Regions from separate parts of the Nocardiopsis sp. NPDC055551 genome, predicted to be linked through region 3. Evidence: riboswitches for the same ligand, from Rfam matches in the RefSeq annotation. Region 3 holds a riboswitch; each other region holds the start of a gene.
What was found. Region 3 has a riboswitch for cobalamin ahead of ACWGSK_RS18055 (CoA-acylating methylmalonate-semialdehyde dehydrogenase). Riboswitches for the same ligand answer to the same signal wherever they lie in the genome.

Region 1 (9,455 bases), on a different contig from region 3:
CATGCGGGTGGCCGAACAACGCTGAGTTCGCGCCGGGACCCGCCCGTGGGGTGGCCGCGGTGTGTCCGTGGTCACCCGGAGGGGGTCGAGGCCGGTCGTTGGTCGGGGCGGGTCGGTATTGTGGAAACGCAGGGTGCGGTAGCCCCGAAGGACATCGAAACGGAACATCTCGGACCGATGTCGGTGTGAGTGCCGTCCTGCGTTCCCGACCCCTTTGGAGACGAGAATCCGGTGCGTGACCCCGCAGATCTGTACCAACTCCATCCCGGTTTCGACGACGTCGCCGGGCAGGCGATGCTGGTCTGTTTGGACGGCTTCGTCGACGCCGGACACGCGGGACGTCAGATGGCCGAGTTGCTCTTCGAACGGTTCTCCGCCGAGGAGATCGCGACCTTCGACACCGACCGGCTCGTGGACTACCGCGACCGTCGCCCATCGATGACGTTCCGTGAGAACACCTGGATCGACTACACGGCGCCCAAACTGGCCCTGTACCGGATGCACGACGACGAGGGCGCGCCCTTCCTCGTCCTGCACGGCCCCGAGCCGGACCGTGAGTGGGAGCTGTTCGTCGCCGCCGTCCAGCGGCTGGTCGACCGTTTCACCGTCTCGCTGTCCGTCAGCACCCATGGGATCCCCATGGCGGTTCCGCACACCCGCCCGGTGACGGTCACCCCGCACTCCACCCGCCCCGAACTGGTCGCCGGTCACACACCCTGGATCGGTCGGGTCGAGGTGCCCGGCAGCGCCGTGTCGCTGCTGGAGTTCCGCCTGGGCGAGAGCGGCCACGACTTCATCGGCTACGCCGTCCACGTACCCAGTTACCTGTCCCAGTCCCAGTACCCGCGCGCGGCCATCGCGGCCCTGGGCTACGTCACCGGGGCCACCGGACTGGCCGTGTCCACCACCGAGGTGGAGGAGACGGCGGCCACCACCGATGTGGAGATCGCCGAGCAGGTAGCGTCCTCCGAGGAGATCCAGCGTGTGGTCACCAACCTGGAACGCCAGTACGACGACATCATGTCCTCGCGCTCCGAGGGCGACACCCCGGGCTCCCCGCTGGGCGAGGACGAAGTAGGCCTGCCCACCGCCGACGAACTCGGCGCGGAACTCGAACGCTTCCTCGCAGAGCGCGAGGGCGACGGAAACGGATAGCCGTGTTCTACCAGATCCTCTTCAGCTCGGTCCTTCGGCACATGGACGCCGAGAGGGCCCACAAGCTGAGTTTCGCCGCACTGCGCGGAGTCACCGCGATCCCCGGCGTGGCCGAGACCCTGACCCGGGTCCTGGGGCCGCGCGAGCCCGAGCTGACCGTGCACGCCCTGGGCCGGGACTTCCCCGGCCCCCTGGGCATGGCCGCCGGGTTCGACAAGAACGCGGAGAGCCCACGCGGCCTGGCCGCGCTCGGCTTCGGCTACGTGGAGGTGGGCACCGTCACCGCCCACCCGCAGCCCGGCAACCCACGGCCCCGCCTGTTCCGCCTGGTCGAGGACCGCGCCATCGTGAACCGGATGGGCTTCAACAACGAGGGTTCGGCCCTGGTCGCCGAGCGGCTGCACCACGAGCAGGCCCGTCTGGAGCGCCAGGCAGGCCGCGCAGGTCGGGAACGTCCCCTGCTCGGGGTCAACATCGGCAAGACCAAGGTCACCCCGGAGGCCGAGGCTCCCGCCGACTACGCGCTCAGCGCCCTACGACTGGCCCGCTACGCCGACTACATGGTCGTCAACGTCAGCTCGCCCAACACTCCCGGCCTGCGCAACCTCCAGGGCGTGGAACAGCTGCGCCCCCTGCTGGCCGCGGTCCGCGCGGCGTTGGTCGAGGCCGGCCGCCCCACGCTGCCGCTGCTGGTCAAGATCGCCCCCGACCTGGCGGACGAGGACGTCGACGCCGTCGCCGACCTGGCCCTGGCCGAGGGCCTGGACGGGATCATCGCCACCAACACCACCATCTCCCGGGAGGGGCTGGACGCCCCGGAGGAGCGGGTGACGGAGGCCGGCGCCGGCGGCCTGTCCGGTGCCCCGCTCAAGACGCGTTCCCTGGAGGTGCTGCGCCGGCTGCGCGCCAAGGTCGGCGACCGCGTCACCCTGGTGGCCGTCGGCGGTATCGAGACCCCTGAGGACGCCTGGGCGCGCATCCGCGCCGGGGCGACCCTGGTGCAGGGCTACACCGGTCTGATCTATGGCGGTCCGCTGTGGCCGCGCGGCATCCACCGTGGGCTGGCCCGCCTGGTGCGTGCCGCCGGTTACCGGTCGATCCAGGAGGCCGTGGGTGTGGACGCCCCGGCCCCCGCCCTGAAGGTGGTCCCGGAGACCACCGAGGCCGGCTGACGCCCGGGACGGCGACCGGTCACCAGTCGCCGTCCCAGTCCTCGGGGAAGCTGTAGCCGGGTTCGGGGTGGCCCATCGCCTGGGTCGAGGTGACGAACACGTAGTCCAGTCCCCGCAGGCGTTCGATGATCTCGGGGACGGCCGCCAGCGTCTCGGGCAGCGGGTCGTGCATCAGTACCACCGCGCCCGGCTCGACCCGGCCGATCACGTTCTCCACGATCTCGTCGCGCTTCAGGTCCTCCCAGTCCTGGCTGTCCACCGTCCACATGGTCTCCACCAGCTCCTGCTCGGCGATGGCCCCGTGCACGTCCTCGTCGGTGGCGCCGAACGGTGGCCGGAACAGCTCCACCGTGTGCCCGGTCTGCCTGCGGATCATCGCTCCCACCGCCGCGACCTGGGCGGGCAGTTCCTCGGCTTCCATCCGGTTCATCGGGTCGTGCACGTCGCCGTGGCTCGCGATCTCGTGGCCCTCGGCGTAGGCGCGACGCAGTACCCCCGGCCGGGTGAGGGTGGGGCCTCCGTTCAGGAAGAACGACGCGGTGACCTCTTCCTCGGCCAGGATGTCCAACAGGTGTGGTGTGGCCTCTACCGGACCGTCGTCGAAGGTCAGCGCCACGCAACGCGTTTCGCCGTCGTAGCAGTCCACGTCCGGGACATGGGGGACGAACACCCCGGGCGGCGGTGGGTCCTGCGCGTCGTCGTCCTCGGCGGTGGGCAGCGTCAGATCGGTCTCGTCCACAAGGGAGGCCTCCCTGGCCCGCTCGCCCAGGTCGGACAGGAGCGGCGCGGCGGTCTCGTGGTCGACCACCACGACCTTGCGGCCGAACTCGGCGGAGGGCACGTGTCCCTCCTCCACGGGTGACAGGTGCCCGTCGTCGAACTCCACCACCAGGTCGCCGTCGCCGTTGAAACCGATGGAGTCGTAGGTGCGCAGGACGGGGAACAGGGAGTCGGGGTCGACCTCCACGTCCTCGGAGAGGTCTTCGCGGACGATGTCGTTGAGCGCGTCCAGCTCCTCCTGCCCGGCGAGCAGCTCGGTGGAGTAGGCGGTGTGCCGGGTGGTCCCGTCGTACCAGTAGGTGGAATAGCCCTCGCGAAGGCCGTGCATGTCCTCCTCGGTGCGCAGGAGTCGCACCCCGAGCACTCCGTCGGCGGCGGCCACCAGCTCCCAGTCGATGTCCAGGCTCACCGGGTCGCGGGTTCCCGCGCGAAAGTCCTGGACCTCGTCGTCGGCTCGGGCCGCGAGGGTCTCGGTGAAGGGCTCGGCGTTCGCGAACTCGGGGAGGGAGACCGCGACCTCGGCCTCCGGGACGTGGTGGTGATCCTCGTACCCCTCCGCGCCGGTCGTCCGTTCCCGGACGCCGTCACCGATCTCCGCGGACAGGACTCCGATCGACTCGGGGTCGCCGCCGCCCGCCGGGTCCTGCGTACACGCGGCGAGGGGGAGGGCCAGGGCGACCATCAGGGATCCGGGCCAGAGCCGTCCCCCACCGCTCCCACGACGTCGGGCGGTGGTGTGTCCCGGTGCGTTCTCGCTCGACGACAAACCCGGCTCCCTCTCCCTGAAAGCGGATGCTCCCGCACCTGATGGGAGCAACATAGGGGAGAAGAACGCCGGGCCCGGGGCGCTGTCCACATGTGGACAGCGCCCCGGGCCCGGTAATCCCAGGATCCCCGTCAGCCGTCCTCGGCGGCCCCCTGGGCCCCCTCGGACTCCTCGTCCTCGGGCTCCTCCGGAACCCCGTCGACGTAGCTGCGACCCGGCTCCGGGGTGCCGAGCAACTGCGAGACCGTCACCATGGTGTAGCCCTGCTCGTCCAGCTCACGGACGATCTCGCGGGACGCGTCGATGGTGGTGTCGTGGATGTCGTGCATCAGGATGATCGCCCCGTCCGAGGCGCCGTCCACGGCCCGGTCGGCGACCACACCGGCCTTGCGGTCCTTCCAGTCGTTGGTGTCCACGCTCCACAGGATCTGGGCCATGCCCATCTCCTCGGTGACCTGGGCGACGGTGTCGTTGGTGGAACCGTAGGGCGGACGCATCAGGTCCATCGTGTATCCGGTCTCCCGGTACACCAGCGCCTGGACCGGGTCCAGGTCCGCGCGCACGCCTCCGGCGCCGAGCGTGGCCAGGTCGGGGTGGGCCAGGGTGTGGTTGGCCAGTTCGTGGCCCTCCGCGTAGGTGCGGCGCACCGTGAACGGGTCCTCCATCACCGGGTGGCCGGTGACGAAGAAGGTCGCCTTGGCGTCGTGCTCGGCGAGTGTGTCCAGCAGCTCCGAGGTCCGGCCGCCGGGGCCGTCGTCGTAGGTCAGCGCCACGCAGCGCGTCTCGGGGTCGGTGCAGTCGATCCCGTCGTCGACGGGGGAGATCTCACCGGGGGAGGCGACGCCGGTGCCATCCTTCTCCGCCTCGGGGGCCGCGGCCACGGTGAACTCCTCGACGCCCTTGGTCGCGGCGTCGCGCGCCCGCACCCCGAACTCCGACAGCAGTTCCTCGGCCTCGTCGCGTTCGATCACGACGCCGACGCGACCCTCGGAGGTGGGCGCGACCTGTCCATCGTCGAACTCCACGATCAGGTCGCCCTCGGGGCTGAACGCGAGGGAGTCGTAAAGGCCGCTGATCGGGTACAGGGACACCGCCGCCACGGTGTCCGGGACCTCTTCGAGTACGCGGTCGTTGAGCGCGGCCAGCTCGTCCTGTCCGGCGAGCAGGCCGCTGGAACCGTGCACCGAGCCGTCGTCGGTCTCGTACCAGTAGGTGCTGTGACCGACGCGGGTCTCCTCCGAGTCGGTCTCGGTGGTGGTGATCCGCACGCCCACGACCCCGTCACCGGCGGCGGTCAACCGCCACTCGCCCTCGAAGGAGGCCGCGCCGGGGTTGGCGGCGTCGAAGGCGTGCACCTGGTCGGTCAGGGTGCGGTCCAGGAAGTCGGTGAGGGGGTCGGCGTTGGGGATGGCCGGGTAGGCGACGGCCACCTCACTGTCGCCCTCGTAGTCGACCGAGGCCTCCTCGGTGCCGGGGAGCGCGGCCGTGTCCACCACGGTCGTCCCCTCCTCGGAACCTTCCGCCGGAAGGTCGTCGTCGGTGTCCACCGCCACGTTCCGTGTGATGCTCTCGATGACTCCGTCCTCGGGCAGGCCCGGTGGTCGTGTCGCCGACAGCACCAGTCCCAAGAGGACGACCATCGCGATCGCTGCCGTGAGAACGGGGCGGTCGGGGGCCATGCTGGGACCGTCTTGCTGCTTCACCTGGGGGCTCTCCACGCTCATCGTCAGACGAACGTTCGCGAAAGGACGGGGGTCTTTCGCGTAACGCTGGTATCGGGTGTGATGCCGGGCACACGAAATGGGTTCGCTGGTGTGCTCCGGGCCAAGGGGTCACGCCGGGTGCAGGGGCGAAGGGGGTGCTCCCTATACTTGCAGGCGTGGAAGGTACACACTCCCACCATCGACTCCCGGAGCCCGCTCCGGTCGGTCGGAGTGTGTCGAAAGAGGGAACCCGGTGCGAATCCGGGACTGCCCCGCAGCGGTATGTGGGAACGAGCGTCGCCATAAGCACTGGTGATCCGACCGGAAAAGTCGGAAAACCGGGAAGCGGTGATCATTAGGACGACCGGCGCACGACGTCGGAAACGCCCACGAGTCCGAAGACCTGCCTCCACCCGGTGGTGCGCCTGTGCCGCCGGTGGTCCCGCGCCCCGAGGGAGGGCCGAGGTCGTCAGGCACGTGCGCCCCGGGTGAGCCCCTCGTCGTGCCGCGCTCCTCGCCCCGCTCTCGTGGCCGGTACCCGGCTTTCGACGAGGGAGAGAAGCTTCATGGTCAGCAACCCCGCGGCCTCCGGGCCGTCCGTGCGCTCCACGGTCCACGGTTACCCGCGCATCGGCCCCGCCCGCGAACTCAAGCGCGCCAGTGAGTCCTACTGGAAGGGCGACACCACGGCCGCCGAACTCGACGCCGTCGCCGCCGACCTGCGCAAGGGCGTCTACGCCCGACTGCGCGAGGCCGGAGTGGACGACATCCCGTCGAACACCTTCTCCTACTACGACCAGGTGTTGGACACAGCGGTCCTGTTCGACCTCGTGCCCGCCCGTTTCACCTCCCCGGCCCAGGCAGAGGAGCGGGACGAGCAGCTGCGCCGCTACTTCGCCCTCGCCCGCGGCGAGCAGGGCGCGCCGCCGCTGGAGATGACCAAGTGGTTCGACACCAACTACCACTACCTGGTCCCCGAACTCTCCCCGAGCACCCGCCCGCGCCTGGTCGGCGACAAGCCCCTCGCCGAGTTCCGTGAGGCCGCCGAGGCCGGTTTCCAGACCCGCCCGGTCCTGGTCGGTCCGCTGACCTTCCTGCTGCTGGCCAAGGCCGCCGAGGACGCTCCCGAGGGCTGGGAGCCCATCGAGCTCCTCGACCAGCTCCTGGACGCCTACGCCAAGCTCCTGAGCGACCTGTCGGCCGCGGGCGTCACCGAGGTCCAGCTCGACGAGCCGATCCTGGCCACCGACGAGGGTCGCGCCGCCGTCGGCCACCTGGAGCGCGCCTACCAGCGCCTGGGGTCGCTCACCGAGCGTCCCTCGCTCCTGGTGTCCACCTACTTCGGTTCCATCGGCGCCGCCGCCCTGCGCGTGCTCAAGGACTCTCCGGTCGAGGCCGTGGGCCTGGACCTGGTCACCGACTCCGAGGGTGCCTCCGACCTCACCGCCGTCTCGGGGCTGGGCTCCACCCGCCTGGTCGCGGGCGTGGTGGACGGCCGCAACGTCTGGCGCACCGACCTGCCGGCCGCCGTCGCCGAACTGGGCACCCTCCTGGCCCTGACCGACGAGCTCACGGTGAGCACTTCCTGCTCGCTGCTGCACGTGCCCATCGACCTGGACGCCGAGACCTCACTGGCGCCCGAGCTGCGCTCCACCCTGGCCTTCGCCGAGCAGAAGACCAGGGAGGTCGCGCTGCTCGGTCGGGTGCTCTCCGAGGGAGCCGACGCCGACTACCAGGGCGCGTCCGAGCCGCGGGACGCGTCCTTCACCGACGCCCGGGTGCGCGCCCGCCTGGACGCCCTCGGCCCGGACGCCTACGAGCGTCCCCAGGATCGGGACGTGGCCGCCCTGCGACCGCTGACCACGACCACCATCGGCTCCTTCCCGCAGACCGCCGAGCTGCGTCGCGCCCGCGCCGCGCACCGGCGGGGCGAACTGCCCACCGAGGACTACAAGGCGCTCCTGCGCGCGGAGATCGACCGGGTCATCGCGCTCCAGGAGGAGATCGGTCTGGACGTGCTGGTGCACGGCGAACCCGAGCGCAACGACATGGTCCAGTACTTCGCCGAACAGCTGGAGGGCTACGCCACCACCGAGAACGGGTGGGTGCAGTCCTACGGTTCGCGGTGCGTGCGCCCGCCGATCCTGTTCGGGGACGTCTCGCGTCCCGAGCCGATGACGGTGGAGTGGATCACCTACGCCCAGTCGCGCACCGACAAGCCGGTCAAGGGCATGCTGACCGGTCCGGTCACCATGCTCGCCTGGTCGTTCGTGCGTATCGACCAGCCGCTGGGTGAGACCGCCCGCCAGGTGGGTCTGGCGCTGCGCGACGAGGTCGCCGACCTGGAGCGGGCCGGCATCCGGCACATCCAGGTCGACGAGGCGGCTCTGCGCGAGTTGCTTCCGCTGCGCGAGGAACAGCGGGCGGCGTACCTGAAGTGGGCGGTCGACTCGTTCCGACTGGCCACCTCCGGGGTCGCGTCGAGCACGACCATCCACACGCACATGTGCTACTCGGAGTTCAACCAGATCGTCGACGGGATCGAGGCGTTGGACGCCGACGTCACCAGCGTCGAGGCGGCCCGGTCGCGCATGGAGCTCGTGGAGGCCCTGGGCGAGCGCGGTTACAAGCGCGGGATCGGTCCGGGCGTGTACGACATCCACTCGCCGCGGGTGCCCTCGGTCGAGGAGATCGAGGCCTCGCTGCGACTGGCGGTCTCGCACGTGGACGCCGCGAACCTGTGGGCCAACCCCGACTGTGGTCTGAAGACGCGCGGTTACACCGAGACCGAGCAGGCGCTGCGCAACATGGTGGAGGCGGCCCGCCGGGTGCGCGCCGACCTCTGATCCCACCCCGAACGCACGAAAAGGGGGCCGCGGCACGAAGCCGCGGCCCCCTCTCGTCGTTTCTTCCGGGGAGGAGCCGGTGATTTCCTACTCGGCGCCGAGCAGGGCGATCGCCTCTTCGGCGGAGTTGGTGAGCAGGGCCTCGACGTCGTCGACCATCGTCAGGTCGGAGCCCTCGAAGTCCGAGACCTGGTAGGTGATCTCGATGTTCATGTTGGCCGAACGGACCAGCATGATCGCCGTGGGGGCGGGGTCGTCGAGGATGATGTTCTCGGTGATGATGAGGTGCGCCTCATCGCCGAGACCGTCGATCTCCTTCTCCTCCTCCAGGTTCTCCTCCGGGTAGTAGTCGCTACCACCGGTGTAGTTGGCGAGGGAGTCCTGGTAGTCCGACGAGGCGCCCTCGACGGAGTCGCTGCCGGCGTAGGGCGTGGCGTACTCCAACCAGAGGCTGCTGTAGGCGCGCTCCGGGTTGCCCTCGGGGGCGTCACCCGTGGCGGTGCAGCTGGCGCGGTTGTCGGAGACGCTCTTGCTGGGGTCGTCCCGCAGGATGAAGTCCGTGGAGACCTGCTCGGTGATGGCGTCGCAGGGCTCGATGGGCAGCGCGTAGGGCGGCTCCCCGGCGGGCCCGTCACCGCCGCCGGAGTCGGGCTCCTCGGTGTCGTCGTCGACCGGCTCGTCGGTCTCCTCGGTGCCCTGGGTGGTGTCGGGACCGGTGGCGATCTCCTCGCCGCCGGTGTCACGCGTGACGAGCATGACGATCACGGCGATGACGAGCACCACGATGATCGCGCCGCCGCCGATGACCACCCAAAGGCCGGCCTTGCCGCCGCCACCACCGCTCTGGGGCGGCGGGGGCGGGGGGTATCCGCCGGGTCCACCCGGACCGCCGGGGCCACCGTAGGGCGGCTGGCCACCCGCGTACATGCCCTGGTCCTGACCGGGGCCGCCCTGGTAGGGGCCCTGGCCGTAGCCAGGCTGCCCGCCGGTGCCGCCCCCATAGGGGTTCTGCGGAGGCTGGTTGTAAGGTCCG
Region 2 (9,455 bases), on a different contig from region 3:
GATCGGCGGGAAGTGATGATCGGAACGGTAGCGTAGCAACACCTGCCACGCGAGCCCCAAACCGGACATCCTTTCAGTTTGTCAAACCGTTCCCATGTGGTGACCAGACCGTTTCCTTTCGGCGGGAAATCTGGTATCGAGTGTCATTCTTCGTGCCTCTTTGATGGCATTTTCAAAGGGCCTACCTTTGACCTGACCGGCGGGGGCGGTCTCTTCCCCTCCCACCCCCGCACTTCATGTCAGCCCACCGAGAGCAACGGCTCCGGTGCGGTCCTCAGCCGACCCGCCAGGCGTTCGGACCACTGACCCTTGTCGGTGCCCAACGCGACCTCTCCCAACCGCAGGAGTTGGACGTCGCTCGTGCCGGCCGGCGCGAAGATGTGGTGGGCGTCGCGCAGGTACCGCTCGACGGGGCTGTCGGTGTACAGACCGCGGGCCGCGTGGACCTCCATGGCGTTGCGCGCGGTGTCCAGCGCGTACTCCACGTTGACGAGCTTGGCGTTGATCAGCTCGTGATCGCAGGGCAGACCCTGGTCCAGCAACGACACCGCGTGGTAGAGCGACAGCGTCGCCACCATCAACCGGGACTGCATCTGGCCCAGCTTGAGCTTGACCGCCGGGACCTCGGCCAGCGGCTTGCCGTAGCGATGCTGTCGGCGGGCATAGGCGCTGGTCTCCTCGACCAGGGCGCGGTGGATGCCCAGGGCCACCGCGGCCAGGTTGGCCCTCCCGTACAGGACGCTGGACGAGTAGGCCACCGACAGCCCATCACCCTCCGAACCCAGCATGTTGGCGGCCGGAATCCGGCAGTCCTCGAAGCGCAGTTCACCGAAGCTGAAGCCGTGCAACCCCATCGTGCCCTCGTGCCGGCCCAGGGAGAAACCGGGGCGGTCCGACTCGACCAGGAACGCCGACAGGCCCTTCGATCCGGGGCCGGTCCGGGCCACCACGCCGTGCAGGTCACCGACGTGGCTGTTGCCCACGAACACCTTCTGCCCGTTGAGCACGTACTCGTCACCGTCGCGCACCGCGCTGGTGGTCATCCCGAGGACGTGCCCGCCGGAGCCGTACTCGGTGACCGCGATCGTGGGCATGCAACGGCCCGCGGCCACCTCGGGCAGCCAGGTCGAACGCTGTGCCTCGTCGCCGAAGTGCACGATCTTGGCGACCCCCAGCTGGGAGGCCTGGACCATGGCGCCCATCGCCCCACTGACCCTGGAGAGTTCCTCGATGATGATGGTCTTGGCCAGGTGTCCGAGTCCCATCCCGCCGTAGCCTCGGTCCACGGTCGCCCCGAGCCAGCCCTGCTCGGCGATCAGCCGGGAGAGGCCCTTGTCGACGCGACGGCGTCGCTCCATCTCGGGGACCCGGGGTTCCACCTCCCGCCGTGCGAACCCGCGTACTTCCTCCCGCAGCGTCCGGTGCCGCTCAGCACCGAAGTAATGTTCCACGTCGCTCCCCTCCGCGCCAGGAACTTCCTGGTCGCACCCGGTTTCGACGCGGGCGACGCGACTTCGTTCGGGTTCTGGCCTCCTCCGGTCAGCGCGTTACCGGAACCGGCCAGGAACCCGGGCACCCTCCTCGGGCACGCGAACGGCCCGGGGCGCGCGCCCGCCCCGGGCCGTGGAGGGAGAGGTCTCTCCCGGGAAGAGGATCTAGTCCCAGTCCAGGCCGCCACCCGTCTGGTACTCGATCACTCGGGTCTCGAAGAAGTTCTTCTCCTTCTGGAGGTCCATCATCTCCGACATCCACGGGAACGGGTTCTCCGTCTCACCGAAGATGGGCTGTAGGCCGATCTGCTCGGCGCGCCGGTCGGTGATGAAGTGCATGTACTTCTCGCACAGCTCGGAGTTCAACCCCAGCACACCGCGCGGCATGGTCTCGCGGCCGTAGGAGACCTCCAGCTCGCAGGCGTCGATCAGCATCTGCCGGACCTCGGCCTGGAACTCCTCGCTCCACAGGTGCGGGTTCTCGATCTTGATCTGGTTGATCACGTCGATGCCGAAGTTCAGGTGGATCGACTCGTCGCGCAGGATGTACTGGTACTGCTCGGCGATACCGACCATCTTGTTGCGGCGGCCCAGCGACAGGATCTGCGCGAAGCCGGTGTAGAACCACATGCCCTCGAAGATCACGTAGAACGCGACCAGGTCCCGCAGGAACGCCTGGTCGGCCTCGGGCGTGCCGGTGCGGAACTCCGGGTCCTCAAGGTTCTGGGTGTACTTGAGCGCCCAGGCGTCCTTGGCCGTGATGGACGGGACCTCGCGGTACATGTTGAAGAGCTCGCCCTCGTCCAGGCCCAGGCTCTCGCAGATGTACTGGAAGGTGTGGGTGTGCACGGCCTCCTCGAAGGCCTGGCGCAGCAGGTACTGGCGGCACTCCGGGTTGGTCAGTTGGCGGTACACGGCCAGGACGATGTTGTTGGCGACCAGGGACTCCGCGGTGGCGAAGAAACCGAGGTTGCGCTTGAGCATGAGGCGCTCGTCGTCGGTCAGCCCGTCCTTGGACTTCCACAGCGCGATGTCGGCCTGCATGGCGACCTCGGTGGGCATCCAGTGGTTGTTGCACCCCGACAGGTACTTCTCCCACGCCCACGTGTACTTGAGGGGCAGCAGCTGGTTCACGTCGGCGCGGGCGTTGATCATCGCCTTGTCGTCGACGTTCACGCGCTCGGCGTCACGCTGGATCTCACCGAGACCGGTGGAGGCGGCGTTGTTCTCGGAAACCGCGGTCATGCTCGTGTTCCGTTCTCCGGTCGTACCGGGTCGTCTACGGGAGTGGAGGGGCGAGGAGGGGCCGGCGGGGGTCGCCCGCCGGCCCCGGGCGTTCCTACTGGCAGGCCTCGCACTCGGGGTCATCGATGCTGCACGCCTGGTCCTCGATGATCTCGAACTCGTCCTCGGGCTCCGTGGGCTCGGTGACCGGGGCCGGGGCCGGGCGGGGGCTCGCTGCCGGACTCGGGGTCGCGGCCGGGCTCGGGCTCGGGCTCGGGGTCGCGACGGGGCTCGGCGCGGCGGCCGGCGTCGGGGTGGCCGACACGGCGTTCAGGCGGCCGTCGGTGCCCTTCAGCGTGCTCTTCTCCACGTGGGTGGCGCTCTGCGAACGCAGGTAGTACGTGGTCTTGAGCCCGGAGCGCCAGGCGCGACGGTACAGGGTGTCCAGCTTCTTACCACTGGGCGCGGCCATGTACAGGTTCAGCGACTGGGCCTGGTCGATCCACTTCTGACGGCGCGAACCCGCGTCCACCAGCCAGGTCGGGTCGACCTCGAACGCGGTGGCGTACAGCGCCTTGAGGTCGTCCGGGACCCGGTCGATCTCACCGAGGCTGCCGTCGTGCATCTTCAGCGCGGACACCATCTCGTCGTCCCACAGGCCCCGCTCCTTGAGGTCGCGGACCAGGTAGTCGTTGACGACGGTGAAGTCACCGGACATGTTCGACTTGACGAACAGGTTCCGGTAGACCGGCTCGATCGACTGGTTCACACCGGTGATGTTGGCGATGGTCGCGGTGGGCGCGATCGCCATGACGTTGGAGTTGCGCATCCCGGTGGTCTTGACGCGCTCGCGCAGTGAGTCCCAGTCCAGGGTCTCGCCGCGGTCCATCTCCAGGGCACCGTCGCGGGAGTCGGCCAGCAGCCTCAGGGAGTCGATCGGCAGGATGCCGCGGCTCCACAGCGAACCGTCGAAGCTCTCGTAGGAGCCGCGCTCGGCGGCCAGCTCCATGGAGGCCTCGATGGCGTAGTAGCTGATCAGCTCCATGCTCTCGTCGGCGAAGTTCACCGCGCCCTCGGAGGCGAAGGGCGTGCGGATCTTGAACAGGGCGTCCTGGAAGCCCATGAGACCCAGACCCACGGGGCGGTGACGCATGTTCGCGCGACGCGCCTCGGGGATCGTGTAGAAGTTCACGTCGATGACGTTGTCGAGCATGCGCACGGCGGTGCGGACGGTACGACGCAGACGCTCGACGTCGACGCCGTCCGGGCCCACGTGCTGGGGCAGGTTCACCGAACCGAGGTTGCAGACCGCGACCTCGTCCTTGTTCGTGTTCAGCGTGATCTCGGTGCACAGGTTGGAGGAGTGCACCACGCCGTTGTGCTGCTGCGGCGAACGCAGGTTGGACGGGTCCTTGAAGGTGATCCACGGGTGGCCGGTCTCGAACAGCATGGTGAGCATGCGGCGCCACAGGTCCACGGCGGGCATCTTCTTGGAGACCTTGATACGACCGGCCTCGGCCTCGGCCTCGTACTTCTCGTAGGCCTCGACGAAGTCCTTGCCGTACTTGTCGTGCAGGTCCGGGACCTCGTCCGGCGAGAACAGGGTCCAGGTGCCCTGCTCCTCCACACGCTGCATGAACAGGTCCGGAACCCAGTTCGCGGTGTTCATGTCGTGGGTGCGGCGGCGCTCGTCACCGGTGTTCTTGCGAAGGTCGAGGAATTCCTCGATGTCGATGTGCCAGGTCTCCAGGTAGGCGCAGACCGCGCCCTTGCGCTTGCCGCCCTGGTTGACCGCGACCGCGGTGTCGTTGGCGATCTTCAGGAACGGGACGACGCCCTGGCTCTTGCCGTTGGTGCCCTTGATGTGGGAACCCAGGCCGCGGACCGGGGTCCAGTCGTTGCCCAGACCGCCCGAGTACTTGGACAGCATGGCGTTGTTGCTGATGCCGTGGAAGATGTCCTGCAGGTCGTCGCCGACCGTGGTCAGGAAGCAGGACGACAGCTGCGCGCGCACCGTGCCCGCGTTGAACAGGGTGGGCGTGGAGGCCATGAAGTCGAACGAGCTCAGCAGCTCGTAGAACTCGATCGCGCGGGCCTCACGGTCGTCCTCGTTGAGGGCCAGACCCATCGCGACGCGCATGAAGAACGCCTGCGGCAGCTCGTAGCGGACCTCGTCGCTGTGCAGGAAGTAGCGGTCGTACAGGGTCTGGATGCCGAGGAAGGTGAACTGCTCGTCGCGCTCGGGGTGCAGGGCCTTGCCCAGACGCCCCAGGTCGAACCGGGCGAGGGCGGGGTCGAGCTGCCCGAGGTCGATGCCACGACCGACGTAGGCGGCCAGGTAGCCCGCGTAGCCCTCGGCCATGTCGGCCTGGGTGGCGGTCTCGGGAGCGCCGCCGATGAAGCTCAGGGCCTCGGTGCGGAGCTTGTCCAGCAGCAGGCGAGCGGCCACGTAGGAGTAGTTCGGGTCGACCTCGACGAAGCTGCGGGCGGCCATGACGACGCCGAGCTCGACCTCGGCGTCGGCGATGCCCGGGTAGAACCCGCGACGCGCCTCGGTCAGGACCTTCTCCGCCGAAACGCCGGAGAGCCGCGCACAGGCCTCGGCCACGACATGCTCGATCCGGTCGACGGCGGCGGGACGACCGCCCTCGTTGTTCGGTCCGGGCCGAACGGATGCGGGCACGGCCTCGACGTCAAGGGTCATACAGCGGCTCCAACCTCGGTAAAAGAGTCCCGGTGGGGGTGCGGGGGCACAAGTGACAAGCGTGCGGCTCACAACGATGGATCGCCGCACCGGATGCGTGCGGTCCATCGTCGGGTCGCGGCGACTCTCCCTCGAAGCCCCGACGTTGTACACACCTGGGGGTGTGTGCCGATGGCAGGTTTTCGGACTCGTGGGCGCCCTACCGAGCCGTCGCTTCCCGGGACCTTTCGGGGGTTCCCGGTGCGCGTGACGACCTTCGTTCCCACTCACCGCTGCGGGGCAGTCCCGGACTCGCACCGGGTTCCCTCTCGCGTCACCGGCCCCTTGCGAGCCCGGTGAACCACCAGCGGGACAGATACTACATCTAGGGGATGGCGGCTTGGAACACCGCAAGATGATGGCGTGTCGCTGATTTCTCAGATTCTTCGACGGTCGTCGAACACGCCTCCCGGGCGTGGTATGAAAGCGCCGGAACGGGGCTGTGCGACGGTATCGGGAGGGGTCCCCGAAGGGGGCGCGTCACAGCCTAGGACGTTCCCGGGACGAACGCACCCGGCACCTCGCCCGGGTGTCCGCCACGGCACCTCTGGGCAGGGTAGGAAACCTCACTCGCGGCCGGCCGATCCCGGTCTGTCGGTGCTCGACCCGCGCCGCCGCCCCACCCCGAAACCCGCCACCACGGGACACGCGCGGGACGACCGAACCGGAGGCCGCCCGCTCCGATCGCCTACGATCTCGTCGGATCGCGCGGTCACTCCTGGTCGAGAAGGAGGTCCAGATCATCCTCCGCCAGCCCGAGGTCGGCCCTGATCCGAAATCGGATCCGCAGGAGTTCGAGGAACAGATCCCGATCGCACGGACTTTGTGGGCGCCCGGCGTGTCGTCGGGCGCCCACGGTGGCCCACCGTTCGGCGCCCTCCAGGTCGTCGTGGGCGTACAACGCCTCGGTGACGTGGATGTGGGTGGGCAATCCGACCGGTTCACCGGTCTCCAGCCGCTTGAGGTGCCCCTCGGCCTGCTGCCGCTCGTCCAGTTGCAACAGGGCGCCGGCGCTGAGGGCGTGCGCGTCGACCACGGTGGGGCCACCATCGTCTATGGCCCGCTGATAGGCGGAACAGGCGCGTTCGAACTCCTGGGCGATCTCCCACTGTTCTCCGGCGCGTACGAACAGCTCCGCCCGCGTGACCTCGCTACCGGCGTCGACGCTGTTGGCCAGGTCCAGTAGTCGGGCGGCGGTCCGGCCGTGTTCACCGGATCGGACGGCGTGGAATTCCAACCGGTCGAGTTCTGCCGTCGTCACGTGGGTCAACCGCATCGCCCCATCCCAACTCGCTCTCCCCACCCACCGATCAGGGCCTGGCACGCTCCAAGGCCTGCCAGAACCCCTGGCGCAGTCCATCTCGGACCTCGTCGCGCAGCAGGTGGTCGATCGGGAGCGAGGATCCCTGGAGCAGACGAGCCTCCAGGTCCGAGGGCATCCGGGGCCTGCGGGCGAGGACGGCCTCCACCCAAAGGACCGGCGCCTCGCGTGCGATCGACTCCGCGAAGTCGTTCCCTTCCTTGTGCGCGATGTGCACCGCATCATCAACGGTATGCGCGCCGAGCCCCGTCTGTTGGGCATATCCAGGACTGTGAGTGGATTCCTGGTAACCGCCGGGGCCGAATCGGCCGTCGTACTCGGGACCAGTAGGTCGCCGTTCCCCGAAACGGGGCGCGGCGCCACCGCTGTGCGCGGTGTCAGTTGCCGTACTGGTCCCATAGGTAGGGTTTGTGTCCGCCCCACCTCCGAACCCCTGCTCCTCGCCGTGTCCGCCACCGAACCTGGGGTCGGGGGCGGGAGGGTTTCTATGGGGTGGAGCCTGTTGCGGGTCGGGCGCGAACGAGGCCTGTGGACCGGTGCCCGCCCCGAAGGCGGGCTGTGGTCCCGTATTGGAGAAGGCCTGTTGTGGGCCCGTTCCGGCGAAGCCCTGTGGACCGCCTCCGGCCGCCTGGGCGGGTCCGGGTCTGGCCGGCAGCCCGTACCCTCCGTCCGCTCCACGCGGCGCCGGATGGGCGCCCGTGTGGGGGCCGACGTACCCGGCCTGCCCGTTCTGACCGGCGCCCGGGTAGACCCCGTTGCCGTTCACCGCCTGTCCCCCCGAGGGGAAACCGTTGGCGTCGATCGCTCCGGGAGGGGCGTTCTCGCCCGAGGGGCCGGCGAGGTGGTCGCCGCGCTGTTGGGCCAGCGAGCGACGCATCGCGCGCAACTGTTCCATGGCGCTGCCCTGTGGAACGGGCTGGCCACCGGTGCCGGCGAACATCGCTTCGAGTCCACCCGTGGAGGGCGTGGCCGGTTCGACCATGCCGTTCCGGGGCCCGGAGGCCACCGGGTGGGGGGACTGTTCGGCGGGGGCCTGGGAGCGTCCGTTGGCGAAGGGCGTGGTCGTCTTCGCCGCGTTCTCCTGGGTGGATCCACCACCGGAGAGCAGGTTGACGTGCGGGCGCAGGTGACCGGCGCCGATCTCGATCAGGTCGTCGCACTCCTGGCGCAGCGCCCGAGAGATGGTCCAGTTGCCCTCCACCGAGATGTGCACGACGGTGACGCGCACACCCAGGTCCTGGACGTCGGCGACCACGGGGGCCATGTCCTCGTCACCGCTCACCAGGACGGCGTCGCAGAGGACACCGGTGCGGGCCAAGGTGGTCAGGTCGCGTTGGACGTAGCCCTCCACGCCCTCGCGGCGGCCGGGCCGGATCTTCGCCGCTCTGAACTTGATGCCGGGGATGTCGGCGATGCCGTCCTGTTCCTGGGCCCTCCGGTCGTCGGCGACCGCCTCGTACCAGTAGCAACGCAGGAGCGGCAGGCCGGTGCGATCCCGTGCGACCTCGTTGAGGAACTGGACGAGACCGGAGTAGTCCCAGGCGACGGAGTCCCGGTTCCGGGTTCCGTGCACGGCCATCGCGCCGTCGGCGAGAAGGTATCCCGCGTCGACGAACAACGCGCAACGGTCCACGTGACACCGCCCCCTTCCCTGTCGATCTCTGGGGCCATATCCATGACCGGGGCACAGCCTAGCCAAGTCTGTCTGATTTTGCGTGCCGCCTTTGAATACTCCCCGTCAATACATTGCTACACACAGGAGGCCTTCCCGGTCGGCGCGGGCCCTTCGGTCGCCCTGTGCACACGATGAACTCCGCACCGATGTTCGACTCAGGTGCGCATCGGGGCCGTGAGCACGATCGCGCCCATCAACAAGGCGTCCTGTCCGGAGGAGATTCGGATTTCCGATTCGCGTCCGAGCCGCGCGTCGAATCGGACCACATCCGTCCCGAACGTCATCGGGTCGCCATCCGAGCCTCGCGCGGAGCTCACGAAGACGTTGCCGGCGTCACCGCCGCCTTCGCGTGGATCGAGCGGGACGCCGTCCAAGAGCACACGGTCCCCGCCCAGATCGGCGTCACCCTCCCAGGCCACCACGTCGAACGTGGCCGGGACCGACGCCGGCAGCAGTCCCGAAACCGGGAACCGCGCGCCGACCTCGTCCTGGAAGACCGCCGAGGTCTCGTCCAGAACCATGGCCTGCCGGTGCCCCTCCACCGAGGGGTCCTCCAGGATCACCACCAGGCTCCACCCCGCGTACGCCCCCCGACCTTCGGTCGCGGGAACGTCACCGACCCACCACTGGCCACCGCCGGCTGAACGCACCAGCTCGGTGACCTCGGCGAACGCCTGGTAGGCGGGGTAGGCCGGCAGCTCGGCGGAACGAACGTCGGCGGCCGTGACCGTCGTGTAGGAGGCCATGCCCGGCCCCTTGATCCGAGCGGTCGGAGCGCTCGGGTCGCCCGCCGCGGAGAAGTACAGTCCGGCCCAGCGCACGGATCCGCCCGCGGGGAGTTCCCAGGTCGCGGCGCTGGACGAAGTCGTCGTGGGGTCCCGGTCGTCGTCCAGGGGCCCCATCACCCAGTTGTCGTTGTCGAGACGCTCACCGGAGCGGTCGCGGGCCTGCGCGCACTCGCCCGGCTCCTCGTCCTCCTCCGGTTCCTCTTCATAACCGTCC
Region 3 (9,455 bases):
GCGCTGATGGCCGGCTCCGACCTGCTCTTCCCGAGGGAGTTCGATGCCGACGGCATCCCGGTCCTGGGCCCCGATGGTGTCCCGGTGACCCCGCTGCCGGCCGAGATGATGGTGAACCTCGCGTCCACGCTGACCGGCCTGGGCGGGGGCCTGTTCTACCTGGGACTGGTGTGGTGGCTGTTGGGCCGTAACGGTGCCGTGGCCAAGGCCCTGGGCGCGCTGGCGCCGCTGGGTCGCATGACGCTCACCGTCTACCTGGGCAGCACCGCGGTGTTCCTGCTGATGAAGCCCTTCGAAGGCGAGGTGCCCATGCTCGCGCAGTACGCGCTGGCCACCGGTTACTTCGTGGTGATGGCCCTGGCCGCCCGCTGGTGGCTGAGCCGGCTTCGGTTGGGTCCCCTGGAATGGGTCTGGCGTAGCGTCACCCACCTTCGCCCACAGGAACTGCGCAGGGAGGAGCGGCTCCCGGCGTAGGAGTTCAGCCCCCGGCCACGGAGGGCAGCAGCCGAACGTCGGCGCCCTCGTGGACCGGGGCGTCCAGACCACCCAGTGCCCGGCACTCGTCTTCGTCCACGAAAACGTTCACGTACCGGCGTAGCTCCCCGCGATCGTCCCGGATCCGCCGGTCCAACCCCGGATGGCGGTCGGTCAGCGCGTCCAGCACCCCGCGCAGCACGGCGGCGTCACCGACCTCCAAGGGCACGTGCGCGGCCCCGTCGGCGTCCGCGCGCAACAGCCCCGGCAGGTGTACGGTCACCCGCATCTCACACCTCCGCCGCGCGTACGGACAACACGTCGGGAAGGTGCGCGGTGACCTGGTGCCAGCGATCGGTGTCGTCCGTGGTCGCGTACACGTCGCCGTTGCGGGTGCCGAAGTAGAAGCCGGGCACGTCCGCGCCGTCGGTGCAGGCCGCGTCGCGCAACACGATCCCGAAGTAGGGGTCCTGTGGCAGACCGTCGTCGACCGCCCGCCACGTGGCCCCGGAGTCGTCGGTGCGGTAGGCGCCCAGCCGGTTGTCCGGTGGCAGGTGCACCTCCTGGCTCACCACCGGGAAGTTCCACGCCGACTCCGGACGGTGCGGGTGGGCGACCACGGCGAAACCGAAGTCGGTGGGCAGCCCGGTCTCGATCCGGCTCCATCCCTCGGTGGCGGGCGCGGAGCTGCGGTAGACCCCGTGGTGGTTCTGCGCGTAGAACGAGCCGTCGGAGGCCGCCGCCACCCTGTGCACGCACTGGCCGAACTCGGGTTCCTCGTCCGGGAGGAAACCGGCGGAGATGCCCCGGTTGGTCGGTGCCCAGCTCGCGCCCGAGTCGGCGCTCTGGTAGACACCACCCGTGGACATGGCCACGGTGATGGCCTCGGGTGAGCGTTCGCTGGTACCGAGTGTGCCCGGCAGGATCGTGTGGATCGCTCCGCCACCCGCGCCGGGGAACCATTCCGCCCGGTGGGGGTGCTCCCACAAGGCCCTGACCAGGCTGAAGCTGTCGCCACCGTCGGTGGAGCGGAACAACGCGTGCGGTTCCACGCCGGCGTAGACGGTGTCGGCGTCGTCGGTGAACGCGAACTGCCAGGCGCGGGTGAGTGAGGCCTCGGTGTCCTCGGGGAAGCGGATCGGCGCTTCGGCGGGTTCGGTCCAGGTCGTGCCGAGGTCGTCGCTGTGCCAGACACTGGGCCCGAAATGCCAGCTCTCGGTACCGGCGAGCAGGCGTCCTGAATGCGGGTTGATGCCGACGGAGTACACCGGGCTCATCCCGGCGTCGTTGGCCTCGTCGAGTCGGTGCGGACCGTCCAGCTCCCACGTGCGCCGATCCTCGCTGCGCGCGGTGAACAGCCCCTTGCGTGTGCCTATGAGCAGGAGATATGTCATGTGGAGCTCCGTAGTGTGATGGAGATCTCCACTGTCGCACAGGGCTCCGACAATCCGGAGGTGCCGGCCGGAGGGAGGTCATCGGAAAGTGAAGAACAGGTGTCCGGTACGTGCCGATAGGCGACCGATCGCGCCGTGTGGAGGGTTTCCGGACGTCTCGGAAAGTTAATAGTTAGGATCCCGAACGGTTTACCCTCGATGTTTTATACGAGGTTTCGGGGAGCTCACGGGAAAAGGGCGCCCCTGAGAGGCATAACTTCCGTCAGGGGGGAACCCTTTCCGGGCAGGGGTTCCCCGGTCAGCGGAAGGCGGTTGCCACTCCCATGCCTCTTTGCAATAAAATCCCGGGCCAACCGGTGGTTACCCGAAGCTCCCCCAGGCCCACGGTCGCCGGTCGTATCCCACCACTTCAACAGCCCGGACGATTTCCCGCTCTCTCGGACTCGCGGTTCGTTTCGGGACCACTGTCCCTATGGACGGTCCCGCGTACCAAGAAGCACCGAGTTCCCATCGATAGGGTCGCCTCATGCAACACCCCCCGGACACGCTCCACGCGCGCAAACGACGTAAGGCGCGGGCCACGATCGTGTCAGCCGCCTTCCAACTCTTCTCCGAACACGGATTCGACAACGTGACCGTCGCGGCCATCGCCGAGCGGGCCGAGGTCGGCCGTACCACCTTCTTCCGGTACTTCGGCGACAAGCAGCAGGTCCTCTTCGCCGACGACGCCGCCGAGGTGGACCACATGTGCGCCTATGTTCGGGACAAGTCCGGGCGCTCGCCCGGCACCGACCTCGCCGCGGCGATCGGCCTGATCCGGGAGGCCGGCGCGGTCGCCCGGCCCTACGCGTCACTGTCCCCGGCGCACTCGGCGGTGTTGGTCCGCCTGCTCCGGGAGAGCGTGGACCTGCGTTCCCGTTACCTGCTCACCCGGCAGCAACGGGCGCTCCGTCTCGCCGGAGCCCTGGTCGAGGCGGGAACGGAGGAGAGCACCGCGGTCCTGGCCGCGCACACCGCCATGGCCTGCGAACTGACCGCCATGAAGCTCGCCGACAGCCCGGACGCCTTCCCGCACCGCATGGACGAGGCACACCGGATGCTCCGCACCTTGGGGAGCTGAGCCGCCGGAGGGCCATCGCCTCAGACGTGGTGCCCGCGCACCAGACCGGTGAGCCGACGACCGAAGGACACGACACCACCGGCCGCCATGCCCACGGCGCTCATACCCCGGCCCACCGTGCGCATGGCGGCGTTCACCCGATCCAACGGGTGGTCGGGGACCGGGAACACACCGTGACCGGTACCGGACAACCCGTTCCGACCTGTGGGGCTGGTGGGCGTCGGTCTTCTCGGCCAGGATGGGGCGCTGTGAGCGGCACATACAACACCTCCCATGGCCAGAACCGAGGCGTCCACATCCAGGCGGGCGTGGTCCATGCCTCCATGGACCTCCGACAGAGCACCGCGAAGGCCATCCGGATCGTCCCCCAGCGCGAGACCACTCTCTTTCAGAACCGAAACGACGAACTGGCCGCGCTCGACGCCCACCTCGACCACGCCCTGGAGTCCGAACAGAGCCTGCTGCTCAACCTGGTCGGACCGCCCGGCATCGGCAAGACCACCACCGCGCTCACCTGGATCCTGCGGAACCGCCGCCGTTTCGGCCACGCCCAGCTCGCCGCGGCCTGCGGCGGAGACCCCGGCGAGGGTCAGGGGCGCGGTATCGAGGAACTGTGCGACCAGTACCTGCACGCGGTCGGGGTGGATACCGACGCCCCCGGACTCGGCACCTTCCAGGGCAAGCTCAACCGGTTCCACCAGGAGATCGCCGAACAGCCCGTGGTGGTGCTCCTCGACGACGTGCGCACCGCCGCCCAGGTACAGCCGTTCCTGTCCGACCTGGCGGGCATGGTGGTGGTCGTCACCAGCCGCGAACCCGTGCCCGGGCTGGCCCAACGCCGACCCGTGGTCGTACCCCTGGGCCCCCTCGCGGACGAAGCCGTCGCCGCGCTGCTTCAGGACCTGATCGCAGACGAACGCCCGGCCCGTGAACCCGAGGCCTTCGCCCGGCTGGTCCGACTGTGCGCCGGGGTGCCGCTGCTGGCCGGCCACACCGGTGGACTGCTCAGCGACGAATCCAGGCTCGCCATCGCCGACCTGGTCTCCCGGATGGAGGACGCGGGCCGACTGGCCCACCTGGAGGAGGCCGCCCGGACCGCCACCCGCCCGGCCGCCGTCTTCGACGTGTTCTACCGGGAGCTCGCCTCCGACGCCCGACTGCTGTACCGGGCCCTGGGAGCGCACCCCACCCGGGACTTCGACCGTTGGCTCGCCCGGGCGGTCTTCCCCGGAGACACCGACAAGGGCGACCAGGTCTTGGACGTGCTCCTGCGCCGCGGTCTGGTCAAGGTGGACCGGGCGGGCCGCTACGTCATGGAGGACCTCACCTACGAACACGCGCGGCTGGTCGCCGAGCGCGAGGAGCCGGCCGAACGCCGCGAGGTCCACCGACGCTTCGCCGACTACTACCTGTACGGTGCCGTCGCCGCGGACCGGGTGCGCACCGACCGCTGGCGGGTCAGTGATCTCTACGAGGCACAGGCGCCCTGCTCCCTGCCGGACTTCACAGCCACCAAGCGCGAAGCCGACACGGTGGGCTTCGACGCCTGGCTCGAACGCCGGCGCCACGTCCGTGAACGCAGTGCCCGACAGGCGCCGGGCGTTCCGAGCCCCGACGAGTGGTTCGAGGCGAACATGGACGCCATCCTGGCCTTCGTCCACCGCTCCGGACGGATCTGGCGGGGCACCCGCCCGGCAGCCGGATACGCCGGCGTCATGGCCGAGGCCACCAACGGCTACTTCACCGCCAACGGGCGTGTCGACGAGCGGCTCACCCTGCTGGCCCTGGCCGAACGCGACGCCGAGGGGAACGACGACGCCCTGGCCCGGGTCCTGGCCCAGCGCGGCGAGGCGATGCTCGGGCAGGGACGCCTGGCCGAGGCGCGCACGTACCTGGAACGCTCCTTGGCGGCCGCTCGCGGTCGTGGGGCGGACCCGCGCGGCCAGGGAGCGGCCCTGGAATGGCTGGGGATCCTGGAGCGTCGTGAAGGCGACGCCGGAGCCGCCCGCGCCCTCCTGGAGGAATCGTTGCCGCTACTCGACCACACGCGCCCCAAAGCGCTCGGATTGCACCACATGCACATGGGCGACGTGGCGCTTCTGGCCGAGGAGCCTCGACGGGCCCTGGAGTGCTACCGGACTTCGCTGTCGTTCTTCCGCGAGCACGCCGCCACCCGGAGACGGGACCAGGCCAACGAGGGCAAGCTCCTCGTCAACCAGGCCCGCATCATCGCAGAGGAGCACCCCGACCAGGCGATCGGATTGTTGGAGGAGGCCCTGGACCGTTTCGTGTCCGCCAACCGCGCCTACCAGGTCGGCAAGGTCCTGGAGCGCCTCGGCGACCTCGGTCGGGGATCGGGGGAGCGGTGGGAACGGGCGGTGGAGGTCTTCGAGCTGGTCGGTGCCGCCGCTGCCGCCGGCCGTGTTCGGGACAAGATCGACGGCCGGGCCTGAACGGACCCGGCCGCGCCAGGTCAGTCGAAGAGTTCGTCGGCGTCGGTGATGCGGGACTTGAAGGCCTTGTCCAGCCAGTCATCGAGCCGGCCGATGTCGTCGCACTCCTCGATGCGTCGCCGTGAGTCGAGACTGATGGTCGCCGAGGTGGCTTCCAGGAAACGGATCAGCGTTTCCTGCTTGCCTTCCGCACGGGCTTCTTCGCGGCCTTCTTGACGACCCTCTTCACGGCCTTGGCCGACGTACTTGCGGGCGAAGTCGCTCTGCCACTCGTAGGTACCGGTCGCCATCAGGTCCTCCCACATTTTCCGTGCCGCAGCGTTCAGCTTCGACTCTGGAGCAGGCGTACCTGGAGCTCGTGTTCGAATCCGGGCATGACAGGAAACTACAGAAAGTGACCGGCCCGTGTCCGGTAAAACGGAGAACTCAGCCCTTGGCCGTCTCGAAGGGGATCGTGAGGGTTCGTTCCTCGGAAACTCGCAGGTGGAGCGGGGTGAGGGCGGCGAGCATCTTCGGAGCGGGTGCGTGGCCGGAGGTGACCAGACGTTCGGCGAGCACACCGGTGACCAGGCCGGGGTCGTCGACGGGGCCGGTGAAGCGAACCCGCAGGAGCGACCCGTCGCGAGTGCGCAGGCGGACCTCTTCGGCCGAGTACACGGTGGTGAGCAGGGCGCCGGGCCGGTGCGCGAACACCGTCTCGGACCACAGGCGTTCGTCGGCGGGCAACGCGTCCTCGGCGATGGTGAGGACGTCGGCCGCCGCGGCGAGTCGGTGGTCCATCTCGGCGTCGGAGCAGATGAGGACACCACCGGGTTCCGGTGCGGGGCCGCGATACACGGCCAGGCCGTCGTCGGTAGGCCGTACCCGGACCCAGAGGGAGGTCGGCTCCGGGCTCTGGACCTCGGGCTCCGGTGGGGCCAGGAGGCGTGGCCGGCCGGGTGGGGGAGCGGCGCCCATGAGGCGGTAGGCCTCGGCGCGGATGAGGTCGAGGGCCCGACCCGGGGCGGAACTCACCCAGGTGAGGGCGGTCTCGTGGGTGAGTTCGCGTAGTTTCTCGGCCTGCTTGAACTGGGGCACGAGGGTGGCGTGGGGATCGAGCGGGTGGGCGACCTCGTAGAGCCGTCCCAGAGCGGAGTCCGGGTCGACGGAGTCCCGGCCGTCGGCGCTGAGGAGGACGGGCCGGCCGAGGGCGGCGGCGTAGACGCTCACGGATCCGTGGTCGGAGAGCACGAGGTCGGCGGCGATGACGGCGGCCCGCCAGCCCTCGTGGGGTGGGATCAGGAGGAGGCCGGAACGGAGGGCCTCGTCCTGCCAGATTCTGATCTGGCGCGGCCCGTGGGAGGACCAGACGTTCGGGTGCAGGACGAGCGCGACCCGGTAGTGGTCGTAGGGAAGCCGGGCGAGCAATTCGGTGATGACGCCCGGGTGGCTTCCGTAGAGGGATTCGTCGTTCCAAGTGGAATTGACGGTGATGAGTTTCTGGCCGTGGCGTAGGCCGAGGGCCTTTCGGTAGGTGAGTCGGTGGGGCACTCCGGCGAGCAGCCGGTCGTAGCAGGGATCACCGGAGAGGAAGGCGAGCGGGAGCGCGTCGGGGCAGCCTTGGGCGAGGCGGTCGAACTGTTCGCCGTGCGAGAGGGCGATGGAGCTGGGGACCAGCCGTCCCTGGTGTTTGAGGGTGTCGTCGGAGAGCCCGAAGACCTCCTGACTCCTGACTCCTGACTCCTGACTCCTGACTCCTGACTCCTGACTCCTGACTCCTGACTCCTGACTCCTGCGACCATTTTTTATTATAACCGTTGCCATGGGGAATGCGCAGGATTTTTGTTTTTAATTCATGAAGGTCGTCCCCGAGGCTCGCGGTGATCGCGAGATCGAATTCCGTTTCCTTCGCCTTTTCCCAGGAGATGTGCCGGATCTGCGTTTCTCGGAGGTATTCGTCGAGACCGTTGGCGAAGACACCGCCGGTGGTCCGGGTGCAGTAGAGCTGCACGCGCGGGTCGTACAGGGCCGGAAGCACGTCGGCGATGCGGGTGGCGGCGGTGAGGCTGTGGATCACCAGGAGAACGTGCAGGTCGGCGCGGGCGGTGCGCCACGCGGGGGTGAGGGCGAGGGGTCTGCCGGCGGGGGTGTCGTCCTTGGCGGTCACAAGTCGCAGAGCCTACCGGGCGCGAGTGGGGTGACACCAAGTACCGGGTCGAGGGGTCTGGATTTATTAGGACGTCCAACTATATGGTGGCCCCACCGCGGAGCGGGGAAGCCGGTGCGAGTCCGGCGCGGTCCCGCCACTGTGACCGGGGGAACTCCTCGGAAGTCAGGTCACCGCCCGCGGCCAAGGAACCGTGTGATCCACGAGGATGGAGCGAACACGTATGGTCAGCGAGCTGACGCATTTCGTGCAGGGCGAGAAGGTCCACGGCCGGTCGGGCGTCTTCGGCGACGTCTACGATCCCAACACCGGAAGGGTCCAGGCGCGGGTGCCGCTCGCGGACCGGACCGAGACCGAGCAGATCATCACCGACGCCGAGCGGGCACAGGTCGAATGGGGTTCCTGGAGCCCGCAGCGCAGGGCCCGGGTCCTGCTCCGCTTCCTGCAACTGGTCGAGGACGAGCGGGCGAACATCGCCAAGGCCCTGTCCGCCGAACACGGCAAGACCATCGCCGACGCCCACGGTGACCTGCAACGGGGCCTGGAAGTGGTGGAGTTCGCCGCCGGCATTCCGCACCTGTCCAAGGGCGAGTTCACCGACAACGCCGGCACCGGCATCGACGTGCACTCCCTGCGCCAACCCCTGGGCGTGGTCGCGGGCATCACCCCGTTCAACTTCCCCGCCATGATCCCGCTGTGGAAGGCCGCGCCCGCGCTGGCCTGCGGTAACGCCTTCGTGCTCAAACCGTCCGAGCGCGACCCCTCCGTGCCGTTGATGTTGGCGGAACTGTTCGTCGAGGCCGGGCTGCCCCCGGGTGTGTTCAACGTGGTCAACGGTGGCAAGGAGGCCGTGGACACCCTGCTCACCGACCCGCGGATCGCCGCCGTCGGGTTCGTGGGCTCCACCCCCATCGCGCAATACGTGTACTCCACGGCCACCGCCCACGGTAAGCGCGCCCAGTGCTTCGGCGGCGCCAAGAACCACATGATCGTCATGCCCGACGCCGACCTGGACCAGGTCACGGATGCCCTGATCGGAGCCGGATACGGGTCGGCCGGTGAACGCTGCATGGCGATCTCCGTCGCGGTCCCGGTGGGTGAGGAGACCGCCGACGCGCTGGTCGCCAAGCTCAAGGACCGCATCGCGGGGCTCCGGGTGGGTGCCTCCGACGACCCCGACGCGGACTTCGGCCCGTTGGTCTCGCGGGAAGCCCTCCAACGGGTCGACGAATACGTCGCGTTGGGCGTGGAGGAGGGTGCCGACCTGGTCGTGGACGGTCGCGGCCACACCGTGCCCGGCCACGAGGAGGGCTTCTTCGCCGGTCCGTCGCTGTTCGACCGGGTCACCCCCGACATGCGGATCCACCAGGAGGAGATCTTCGGACCCGTGCTGTCGGTGGTGCGCGCCGCCGACTACGAGGAGGCCCTGCGTCTGCCCAGCGAACACGAGTACGGCAACGGAGTCGCCATCTTCACCCGTGACGGGGACACCGCTCGTGACTTCTCGCACCGGGTGAACACCGGAATGGTCGGCGTGAACGTGCCCATCCCGGTGCCGATCGCCTACCACACCTTCGGTGGCTGGAAGCGGTCCGGCTTCGGCGACCTCAACCAGCACGGACCGGACTCGATCCGTTTCTACACCCGGACCAAGACGGTCACCTCGCGTTGGCCCTCCGGGGTCAAGGAGGGCGCGGAGTTCACGATTCCGGTCGTGCGATGAACGCCGCCCTCACCGACGAACAGCGCGCCCTCACCGAGACCGCCCGCGCGTTCGCCGACGAACACCTCGCACCGCACGCCGTCGAGTGGGACCAGGCCAGGCACTTTCCCGTCGACGTGCTCCGCAAGGCCGCCGAACTCGGTAT

Region 1: linked by a shared signal. The riboswitch ahead of metE (5-methyltetrahydropteroyltriglutamate--homocysteine S-methyltransferase) and the one ahead of ACWGSK_RS18055 (CoA-acylating methylmalonate-semialdehyde dehydrogenase) in region 3 are both predicted to bind cobalamin.
Region 2: linked by a shared signal. The riboswitch ahead of ACWGSK_RS16720 (ribonucleoside-diphosphate reductase subunit alpha) and the one ahead of ACWGSK_RS18055 (CoA-acylating methylmalonate-semialdehyde dehydrogenase) in region 3 are both predicted to bind cobalamin.

What each region holds. Positions count from the first base shown of each region.
Region 1 covers NZ_JBSHJJ010000006.1:271,611-281,065, forward strand. The annotation lists gene ACWGSK_RS13350 (ABC-ATPase domain-containing protein) at 1-25, shown strand, start outside; gene ACWGSK_RS13355 (proteasome assembly chaperone family protein) at 232-1,155, shown strand; gene ACWGSK_RS13360 (quinone-dependent dihydroorotate dehydrogenase) at 1,152-2,327, shown strand; gene ACWGSK_RS13365 (polysaccharide deacetylase family protein) at 2,347-3,789, opposite strand; gene ACWGSK_RS13370 (polysaccharide deacetylase family protein) at 4,005-5,597, opposite strand; cobalamin riboswitch at 5,779-6,001, shown strand; gene metE (5-methyltetrahydropteroyltriglutamate--homocysteine S-methyltransferase) at 6,143-8,422, shown strand; gene ACWGSK_RS13380 (DUF3558 domain-containing protein) at 8,510-9,455, opposite strand, start outside.
Region 2 covers NZ_JBSHJJ010000008.1:244,814-254,268, reverse strand. The annotation lists gene ACWGSK_RS16730 (acyl-CoA dehydrogenase family protein) at 240-1,451, opposite strand; gene ACWGSK_RS16725 (ribonucleotide-diphosphate reductase subunit beta) at 1,656-2,735, opposite strand; gene ACWGSK_RS16720 (ribonucleoside-diphosphate reductase subunit alpha) at 2,830-5,418, opposite strand; cobalamin riboswitch at 5,575-5,781, opposite strand; gene ACWGSK_RS16715 (hypothetical protein) at 6,170-6,733, opposite strand; gene ACWGSK_RS16710 (NYN domain-containing protein) at 6,768-8,411, opposite strand; gene ACWGSK_RS16705 (sigma-70 family RNA polymerase sigma factor) at 8,609-9,455, opposite strand, start outside.
Region 3 covers NZ_JBSHJJ010000009.1:235,635-245,089, forward strand. The annotation lists gene ACWGSK_RS18015 (DUF418 domain-containing protein) at 1-474, shown strand, start outside; gene ACWGSK_RS18020 (MoaD/ThiS family protein) at 479-763, opposite strand; gene ACWGSK_RS18025 (WD40/YVTN/BNR-like repeat-containing protein) at 765-1,868, opposite strand; gene ACWGSK_RS18030 (TetR/AcrR family transcriptional regulator) at 2,395-2,988, shown strand; gene ACWGSK_RS18035 (hypothetical protein) at 3,009-3,179, opposite strand; gene ACWGSK_RS18040 (hypothetical protein) at 3,237-5,441, shown strand; gene ACWGSK_RS18045 (hypothetical protein) at 5,462-5,731, opposite strand; gene ACWGSK_RS18050 (hypothetical protein) at 5,868-7,244, opposite strand; adenosylcobalamin (AdoCbl) riboswitch at 7,663-7,813, shown strand; gene ACWGSK_RS18055 (CoA-acylating methylmalonate-semialdehyde dehydrogenase) at 7,811-9,310, shown strand; gene ACWGSK_RS18060 (acyl-CoA dehydrogenase family protein) at 9,307-9,455, shown strand, end outside.